3 regions of the Brevibacillus sp. AG genome follow, and region 3 is predicted to be linked to each of the others. Evidence: riboswitches for the same ligand, from Rfam matches in the RefSeq annotation. Region 3 holds a riboswitch; each other region holds the start of a gene.
The links. A riboswitch is a leader RNA that binds a small molecule or an ion and turns the genes downstream of it on or off. The one in region 3 is predicted to bind cyclic di-AMP.
Positions count from the first base shown of each region.

Region 1: it holds a riboswitch for cyclic di-AMP, as region 3 does, so the genes downstream of both, POF51_RS01190 (CAP domain-containing protein) here and POF51_RS27820 (quaternary amine ABC transporter ATP-binding protein) in region 3, are expected to answer to the same signal.
Region 2: it holds a riboswitch for cyclic di-AMP, as region 3 does, so the genes downstream of both, POF51_RS09115 (C40 family peptidase) here and POF51_RS27820 (quaternary amine ABC transporter ATP-binding protein) in region 3, are expected to answer to the same signal.

Region 1 is NZ_JAQMYO010000001.1:281,219-284,493, forward strand. It holds gene POF51_RS01180 (homoserine dehydrogenase) at 1-481, shown strand, start outside; gene POF51_RS01185 (hypothetical protein) at 582-737, shown strand; gene POF51_RS01190 (CAP domain-containing protein) at 802-1,536, opposite strand; cyclic di-AMP (ydaO/yuaA leader) riboswitch at 1,544-1,696, opposite strand; gene POF51_RS01195 (rhodanese-like domain-containing protein) at 1,781-2,125, opposite strand; gene POF51_RS01200 (cold-shock protein) at 2,556-2,759, shown strand; gene POF51_RS01205 (hypothetical protein) at 3,004-3,273, opposite strand.
Region 2 is NZ_JAQMYO010000003.1:51,682-54,956, forward strand. It holds gene POF51_RS09105 (PspA/IM30 family protein) at 85-780, opposite strand; gene POF51_RS09110 (LiaF transmembrane domain-containing protein) at 844-1,248, opposite strand; cyclic di-AMP (ydaO/yuaA leader) riboswitch at 1,568-1,707, shown strand; gene POF51_RS09115 (C40 family peptidase) at 1,712-2,233, shown strand; gene POF51_RS09120 (response regulator transcription factor) at 2,449-3,168, shown strand; gene POF51_RS09125 (sensor histidine kinase) at 3,169-3,275, shown strand, end outside.
Region 3 is NZ_JAQMYO010000014.1:116,980-120,254, forward strand. It holds gene POF51_RS27815 (ABC transporter permease) at 1-673, opposite strand, end outside; gene POF51_RS27820 (quaternary amine ABC transporter ATP-binding protein) at 657-1,883, opposite strand; cyclic di-AMP (ydaO/yuaA leader) riboswitch at 2,279-2,425, opposite strand; gene POF51_RS27825 (cation transporter) at 3,183-3,275, opposite strand, start outside.

The DNA.
Region 1 (3,275 bases), on a different contig from region 3:
TAACTTCGTGCTCACAAAAATGATGGAAGAGGGGCTCGCCTGTGTGGAAGCAGTCGAGCTCGCTCAGAAGATGGGGATTGCCGAACCGGACCCTTCTTACGACATCGATGGTTGGGATACAGCTTCAAAGCTCACGATCTTGGCAAACGCCGCTTTTGGTGCGCAAGTAAATCTGACTGATATCACACGCGCAAGTATTCGCGAAATAACCTCGTTACAAATCGAGAACTGGAAAAAGCATACGAAGATTCCCAAGCTGATAGGAAGCATCCAAAAGGAAGCAAATGGCACACTTTCTATAGCAGTGGAGCTTTGTGCAGTGGATCTTACCCATCCATTTGCATCTGTATCAGGTACGACAAAAGCCATACGGGTAGAAACAGATGTCATGGGGGATTTATTGGTCGTTGGAGGAAAATCAGATCCTGTCGCGGCAGCAGCGGCTGCCTTAAAAGACCTTGAACATATCATTAGCAGATAGGTTCATTTGCATGTGCTTCCAGTGTTCCTTAGGAATGAGTCCTTTACAACCGCGAGCATACTAGGGATGCACCACAAAAAACGGCGAGGGGGCCATACGGATGAACCAATCGTCTGATGTCAATGCCGAGCTGCAGCAAGTATCTGCTTACCCAACCAAGCAAAAAATGAATCAAAAGAACGTCGCTTTGGTAAATGAGCAGGATAGCTGCTGCTGTACCCCCAAAAAGCAGGCATCCGAAGCACAGCAGGAATGATGCCTACACGAAAAAGCCGGGTCTCGATTAAGAGACACCGGCTTTTCATTTCGTACAATGCGTTTTATCCGATAAATTCTTGTACCCAGTAGCCATTTGTGACGCCTACACCAATTTTTGTGAACGCAGGGTTCATAATGTTTTGGCGGTGACCTTCACTGTTCATCCATTGTTGCATAACTTCTTGTGGACTTTGTTGTCCCATGGCGATATTCTCACCTGCAGTCGAGTACTGAATGCCATACTGCTTCATCATGTCAAATGGGGAACCGTACGTTGGGCTGTTGTGGTCAAAATAGTTGTTAGCAGACATATCTTGTGCTTTTGCCAACGCTACTTTGGACAATGCTGCATCCATTTGAACAGGCTTGAGACCTGCTTTGGCACGTTCTTGGTTCACCAAATCCGCGACTTGTTTCGCAAAATCACCAGTTTTTCCTTGTTCCGCTTGATTTACTGGTGCGGCAGGCTGAGTGACGTTATTTCTAGGTTGCGCTGGTGCTGGTTGAACTGGTGTTTGTTGTGCTGGTGCTTGTTGCACGGGTGCTGATTGAAAAGATCCTGGTTGAATTGGGTATGGTTGTACAGGTGTAGTTTGTCCTTGTTTTTGATAAAAGTTAAAGAACTGTTGTGCATTTGGTGCTTTTTGGAATTGTCCCATATTTTGACCCACATTGAATTGGAATTGTCCGTTCTTCAATGGGCAGTTAGATGCTGCGGAAGCAGAAGAAGCAAACCCTGTCAAAGCCAAGCCTAGACCAAGAGTCATCGCGATTGTAACAGAACCAAAACGTTTCATTAAACAAATCTCTCCTTTTTTTTGCCTACGAGGTTAGTTGTCGGATTCGGGTTGAGGAAACAACCCTACGCCAATTCGGCGATTCACCCCATGTGGAATTGCTCATCCACTAAAAAGTCCCCCGCACTTCCTTTTCAGAAAGTCTCGGCTTATTTCGTTTGGCATGAACAACGATATCAGACAATCCCAATCGAAATAAAGGAGTAATATATGGCAAAAAGCTAGAATCGTTGATAAATTAGGCTCATTTCGCTTCGTTTGATTGTTCCTTCCATGCGGTTAAGCCGCCTTCCAATGCATTTGCTTGAAAACCATGCTCACGAAGAAGAGCGGCAGCTTTTTGAGCCTTGTTACCTGTTGTACATACAGTAACAATCTGCACATTTTGCGCAAGTTTTTCGGTTTCTTCATCGAACGGCTTGTCCTGTTCTTTCATTAGAAGATAGGGTGCGTTTCGGGTCGATGCATTTTCGTGAACGAGGCTGCCGGTGATAAATTTCTCGACGTCGCGTACGTCCACTAATAGTACAGGCACTTTCTTTTCAAGCATTTCTGATAATTGAATAGTTGTCAAAGTATGATTTTGCAAATGAAATCCCTCCCAATGCTATTGTAACAGAGTATCGACTTCCCAGTATAAGGGTGAACGGTTGCTTTTGTTGGACAACCATGGTAGAATGAGATTGCTACTTGAAAAATTGATACCTAATCATTCATCGAGGTGTTTGTATGCTGATGGATAACATTTTTGAATCCCCGATTCACACTGGCGCGGTCATCGGAGCCGCAAGGATGGAAGAGAGGAAGGGCTTTCATTGTTTTAGGTTTTCAAAAGGTTTAGTTTTTAATTTTGCAGTTCCGTCCCATGACATTTGCATATTTGCTGAGTAGGTAAAATTCACATATCATGAAGGCATATCATAGCACATGATCTGGTATTCCTTCATGATATGTGAGCTTTATTTGCTTCGGTAAATATGACTAGCATATTCAAATTGAATTTTTGGAGGTTTTTTTAAATGCAAACGAACGGAACAGTAAAATGGTTTAACGCAGAAAAAGGTTTCGGTTTCATTCAAGTAGAAGGCGGAGACGATGTATTCGTACACTTCAGCGCAATCCAAGGTGACGGTTTCAAAACTTTGGACGAAGGTCAAAAAGTTCAATTCAACATCGTTCAAGGCAACCGTGGCCCACAAGCTGAGAACGTAGTAAAACTGTAAGTCTCCTTTTAAAAGAAACTGTCCTTTCGAGGGCAGTTTCTTTTTTGGCGTGGTCGTAGAAGTAAAATGTAATGCTCCCCGTTGTCAAGACACGATTTTTTGAGGAATAAGTTATGTCCTCCTTTTCGTAGTCCTAGTGTTTAGGATGCGATTTTTTCGATAGTATGGGCGGAAAATTGATCGGGTTTTGCTTCATTTAGAGATTGATGAGGGCGCTCCTGGTTTTAAAATTGGACATAACGAGCTATCTCTCTGAACTCTTAACGAACTTTATCATCAATACACCATCTTGCAGTTCGGCAGAATAACAATTTTCGTTTAAATTTTCAGTTGAATATTGATATTCGAGAATTGCATCTGCCATTTCTTGAGTGAATCTCCCCTTAAAATACGGTATATTTAGTTTAGTTCCAACTTGAAAATCTTCATCACAACAATTAATATCAATGTGTTCTATTATCGTTTTAACTGGATCGCTTAAATCAGCCCATTTTAAATTACATTGATTATTCACCA
Region 2 (3,275 bases), on a different contig from region 3:
TCCTAGGGGAAAAGCAGCCTGATGTACACAGGCTGCCGAATTGACACAATCTATTCTACACCTAGTCCCCCAGTTCCTGTCGAATTAGGATTGTACTGGTTTGGCTACCGGTGTTTTCACTTCATTAATGGATGCTTTGATGCTGGCAAGTTCTGCATCGAGATCATCCTTTTCCAGTTCAGACAAAGCGTTCTCCCAAGCACGGTTCGTTTGGCTCCATTGTCCACTCATTTGCGCTTCTGCTTCCATGCGCATCACTTTTTCTTCCATGCGGGCGAAGCCACGGCCTGCGGACTGATTGCCGATACCGACAACTGCTTGATTGACTTGCTTTTGTGTACGAGCTACTTGTGCACGTGCCATCAGTGTGAACCTTTTCGCACGCATTTTATAGAACTCTTCCTTCAGCTCAGCCAGCTTCTCACGCATTTGCGAAGCTGCCTCGGATGCTGACAGGTAAAGACCTTCGTATTCCGCTGCACGGCCTTCGTACTGCTTCTTGTCAGCGAGTGCTCGACGAGCCAACTCGTCTTCTCCCTCAGTCAAGGCGAGCTTGACTTGACGATCGCGTTTTTCAATCAGAGCATTGGCTTCATCCAATTGCTGGCGGAATTTCTTTTCCAGTGCAACCTGACGGGCAACCGCTACTTCAACTTGTCCGATTTCTACTTCCATGTCACGCATATATTGATTCAGCATTACTACCGGATCTTCCATCGAATCCAATGCATCATTCACCGAAGCTACTGTCAGGTCACGCAAACGTTTAAAGATACTCATTATTTTTTCCTCCTCATCATATCACATCATATTGTTCATCCAAAAGACTCTTGCGACGTAGCGTTATTGTTGTCTTCGTGTTACATGTTTCTCCCAAGTGTCTAGCGTATCTTCCTTTAATACTTTTTGGGCCCATTCACGCTCCCAAGTAGGTGGAGCTTGCTTTGGTTCTTGACTGGGACGTAGTAAGCGATATCCCAGATAAATTACCCCAATGGCCAGAAGCGCGTGAAACAGTAGGTCAAGCTTGCCAATCAGCATCAGGAACCCGAATAGAAAGACGAGGATTCCCCAAAAGCGTGAACCGGTTTGTCCCATAATCTTTTTGGCACCGTATATCATGATCACACCGGGAATGATGAACCCGAGCAAGTCTCCGATATCGATACCCACCAGATCTAGAAGAACCAACCCACCGACTAGCAGCAGAACCAGCCCGAGTAGAACTTTGCCAGACCGTTCGCTCATTACTCGCTTACCTCCATTCGTTTTGCATGTGGTGCTTGTGGAACGTTATGCCCTTATTGTAGCCCTCGGTATAGGCTTCCCATAACGGGCGTGCGGTTGGTTTTTCCCTCCGCCCTTGGACGGAGACAATTTCCTGCCCTAATCGGACGAGCTGTCGCGCAAGGCAGAACAAGCCTGCGTCGAAAGGCGGCTTGCTCTGTCGAACGAAAACGTTACAGCATTTGACGGTAATTTTGTGACGAATATGTGAACTAACGGATGAAAAAGAAGGAAAAAAAGGACTGGCGTAGAATCTTCGTAAGAGTGCGTGTAAAAAAACATCGAAAAATAGCCGAATTCCGCTTGGCGGAAACGGGGGAACCACGTTTTTGGGGTGAATGGTTGCTACTCCTAGCAGCCTAGGGCGTCCTTTCGACCGAACCCTTCAGCTAACCTCGTAGGCTCACGAAGGGAGCAGTTTCTTTTGCGCAAGGTGGTTTTATCTTTATTTATGGCTGGAATGCTTGCTATGGGGGCAGGCGCTGCACAGGCTGCTGAGGAGAATTCTCTGGGTGAAGTAGTCAGCGACTTGTACGGTACCCCTTACAAATCTTCCGGCTCGTCCAAAAAGGGCTTTGACTGCTCCGGTTTCACGCGCTACGTATTTGATGCGTTAGGTGTAGACCTGCCTCACAATTCTGCTTCCCAGTACGAATTAGGTACAGAGGTAGCCAGAAAAGATTTGCAGCCAGGCGATCTCGTGTTCTTTAATACGAACGGTCGCAGCATTTCTCACGTGGGTATCTACATTGGAGACGGCACATTCGTGCACTCGGAATCTGGTCGTGGAGTCGTCAACACCAAGTTGAACGATCCATACTACTGGAGCAAGCGTTATGTAGGCGCTAAGCGTCTCAGTGCTCCTGTTCTAGCGAAAGCAGAAACTCCGAAAAAGGAAAAAGCGGTGCAAGCTGCATCGTTGCCGGAAAAACCAGCTCAAAAATAGTCGTTCGGCAAAATAATAAAAAGCCAGGGACACAATGTCTCTGGCTTTTTCTGACGAAATTTAGTACCTGGTCTAAAGAGGTACCCTTACATATTAGAACAACTTAATAACTTACGGGGTTTCTTTCCCTGATGAGGTCAAAGCATGTTATGATAGACAAGACCCATTCTTTGAATGGTATTCCTTATTAATAGAAGTAACTGGGGGTTGTTCCGGTGAAAGATCACATTTTAATTGTCGATGACAATCTGGAGATTATTGAACTGCTAGAAGACATTTTGGAGAACGAAGGCTTCACCGTTTCCTCCGCAGAGAGCGGAGAAGATGCTCTCTCCCTGCTCAGCCAAGGAGAGCGACCTAACCTGATCCTTTTGGATATTATGATGCCCAACATGAGTGGCTACGAGCTCTGCTCTCAAATTCGCCGTGAGTGGGATTTGCCTATACTGTTTCTCAGTGCAAAAGGAAAAGCGGTAGATAAGGTAGTCGGCTTCGAAATCGGCGCAGACGATTACATCACGAAGCCTTTTGATACAGAAGAACTGCTCGCTCGCATTCGTGCCCACCTGCGTCGCTATGAGCGCATTCGCAAGCATACGGAAGAGCAGCCTGAGAAGGAAACAGCCTCTTCTCCGATTACCGTTTTGAAATTCAAGGACCTAGAAATTCATAAAGAAACGTATTCCGTTTATGTATGTAATCAAAAGATTGAGCTCTCTACAAAAGAATTTCAACTGCTCACATTCCTCGCAGAAAATGCGGGCATCGTCTTTACAAGAGAGCAAATCTATGACCGTGTCTGGGGATATGGTTATGGCTCGCTCAATACAGTGACCGTCCATATCAAAAACCTCCGGGAAAAGCTGGAAACAGAGCGTCAGTTTATTAAAACACAATGGGGGACAGGCTACGTATTTATCGGGGAGAAGCTTTAAATGAGCTTACGTAATAAAATTTTTCTCTCCTTCATTGCCTTGATCACACTCAACATCTTGTTGTTTAAATTTGTTTTTCAAGACATTATTGTCGCTCAACTCAAAAA
Region 3 (3,275 bases):
CCACCATCGACAGGGCGAGCATGATGCACTGATTGACTCCCGCCAAGATCGTCGATTTCGCATACGGCAGTTGCACTTTCACGAGCTTTTGCCACCCAGTTGCGCCAAAGGCATCCGCTGCTTCCTCCATTTCCGCTGGCACCTGACGTATGCCTAAGTTCGTGAGACGCACAATTGGCGGCAAAGCAAAAATAACGGAGGCAATGACTCCCGGCACCTCACCCAAGCCAAAGAAAAAGATCGCGGGAATCAAGTAAACGAACGCTGGCATCGTCTGCATCAAATCCAGTATTGGCGTGACCAGATTGCGAAACGTATCGTATCTCGCGCAAAGAATGCCCACCGGAATCCCGATGGCGATCGAAATCATGGTGGCAGTGAGGACGAGTCCCAATGTCTCCATCGTTTCATCCCAGTACCCCAGGTTGTGAATGAGAGAAAGTCCGACAACCGTAAAGACCATTGACGCTCTCCCTGCAAAAACCCACGCAGCGGCCCCCAGCAGCAAGATGAGAATCAGCGAAGGTATCTCCGCCAAAACCGTGGAACAGTAAGTCACCATCGTAGAAATGACGATAGACACTGGATCAAACAATACCCCTTTGTACTGGCCCAGCACCTCCACGAACCCTTCCATCCATTCGCCAATCGGCAGCTTAGGCACGACGTCCATCACTCATCACCTCTGCTCTCTGGTGTTCTTGGACATTGACTTTGCCTACCAGCCCGCCTAGCACCGCTCCTTTTACGATGACACCCAACAAACGCTGCTGCTCGCCCACTACCGCAATCGGGATGTGCAGGTCTGCCATCATTGGGAACAAACTGTGCAGACGTGCGTCAGGTGAAACAGTAGGGAGGTCGGTTTTCATAATCGTCTCCAGTGAATCCCCCGTATCGATCGCGAGTGATACGTCATACGCCGTAATCAAGCCGAGCAGTGTGCGCTTTTTGTCCACGACGTACAAGCTGGACACGCCGTTATCCATCATGAGTTGCAGCGCCACTCGCGCCCCTTTGTCAGGCGTGATTGCTTCTGCCCGTTTCATCACATTTTCAGCAACGAGCACTCTGGACAGGTCGGCATCCTCGACAAACTTCCGCACGAATTCATCCGCTGGGTCTGCCATGATTTCTTCCGGGCGGCCGATTTGAATGATCTTTCCGTCTTTCATAAAGGCAATCCGATCACCCAGCCTCAACGCCTCGTGCAAGTCATGTGTAATGAACAGGATCGTCTTTTTCATCGTCATCTGAAGCTCCAGTAGCTCATCCTGCATGTCTTTTCGAATGAGCGGGTCCAGTGCACTGAACGCTTCGTCCATCAAGAGAATATCTGGATTATTAGCCAACGCCCGCGCCAATCCGACTCGCTGGCGCATCCCTCCGCTCAATTGATCCGGGTACGCATTTTCCCACTCGGTTAACCCAACGAGCGCAAGCGCTTCCCGTGCTTTTTCTTGCCGGAGCCCTGGTGGTACTTGTTGAATCTCCAAACCGAACTCGACGTTTTCTCGTACCGTCCGCTGCGGAAACAGGGCGAAGTTTTGGAAAACCATCCCGAGCTTCTTCCTCCTCACCTCGCGCAAAGCCGATGCCTTCATGTCCACGATCTCTTCCCCATCGATCTCGATGCTTCCACTCGTTGGGTCAATCAGTCGATTACACAGTCGGATTAAGGTTGACTTGCCGCTGCCGGACAGGCCCATGATCACGAAGATTTCACCTTCCTCGACTTCAAAGCTGACCTGATTCACCCCGATAGACTGGCCCGTTTGCTTGTAAATTTGTTCTTTCGTACGTCCTTCTGCCAGTAGCTTCAAGGCCAGCTCGGGCTGCTTGCCGAACACTTTTGTCAGTTGATGGACCTTCATTTTGGGCATGGTATCCCTCATCTTTCGTTTTTTCGTAAATGCAAAAAGCCTGCGAAGTTTCCACACTCCAGCAAAACCAAGCATGCACGCTTGATTTTTACTCGTGTAAAAAATCCGCAGGCTTACGTAATACCTGGCATCCCTTTTCAGGACTCCCTGTACTCTGTCTTCCTGATTTCGATTGTCAGCGGTTTATGTCGTACCGACTGCCTCCCAGCGATCCACACGTTTTTCGATAACGTCTGTATGGCGTAAGCTGCTCATCGGTATATCCATAAAAAAATAGGCCGATCCATCCTTTTTCTCCAGAACAAAGGTCCCAAAGAAAAAGCCTGCATCGGCCTATCACACGCCCGCAAGGAATCCCCTTGTTGCGTATTATATGCCTAGACTTTATCCATCCATGACCTTCCCTGCTTTGGCCGACGAGGTTAGCTGACGGGTAGGATGGCAGAGAAGACTTTTCCTCATCCCTCCTGATCACTCAGGATTAACCCCAAAAGATTGGTTCCCCCGCTTCCGAGAATCTCGGAACTAGGCCGTATGTGTTGTTTCTTGATTAAGCTTGATCGTGATTTGATTATACGCTCGCTTCCAGTTATTGTGAACGTTCGTTTAGCACGGTTTTAACCGGACTTTGTCTTTCTTTATGAGTCGGATTGGATTAGCTCTCGGTTACTCATTCGATTAAAGGAATCGTGCGTTATTCTCTCTCGCATGTGGGGTGGGGAGGAAACAGGAGAAAACGCTCAGCTTCTTGGAACACCTGCTGGGAAGCATGTGGTGCCTGGCTCCGTGAAAAAAAGCGAAACCGCGTCCAAAGTAGTCCATTCAAGATGTGTCTCAGAGGTGGACGCTAAAGGCAGTTTCTCTTTTTTTCACTGCGCCTCGGTAGGTGTGTCCAAATATCTTCGCTTATTTCTCCTGTTTCCTCTACAAGCTGTTGGGATTCTACATGCATTTAATGAAGCACCCCCTTGAATGCTGCTTTCAAGATGTAAACAATAGTCGCTTGGGAAGAAGAACATTTCCAGTCCTAGCGCCTCTGGAGCCCAACTCAACGTAGAAATGAATGGCGGGGGTTGTCAGCTTCAACCTCTGCGAATACATCTTCGAAACTCTACTTTTGAAGCGCTCCCGACATTCATTTCGGAGCGGACAGTCTAACCCCTTGCGGGGCGTAGGCCGAAGCGTAGACTGGAAATGGGCTTCTTCCCCTCCCCTACAGCTACTCCAAGCAAAACAGCCAAAAAGCTCCCGCCTCATGGAATCAGGCAGGAGCTTTTTTCGATAGTAATAGCACGATGCTTAAACGACGTCGTAGCCTTGGTCTTCGATTGCTTCTTTTACTGCTTCGAGTGTCAATGTGCTCTCATTGTAGGAAACATCAACCTTTTTATC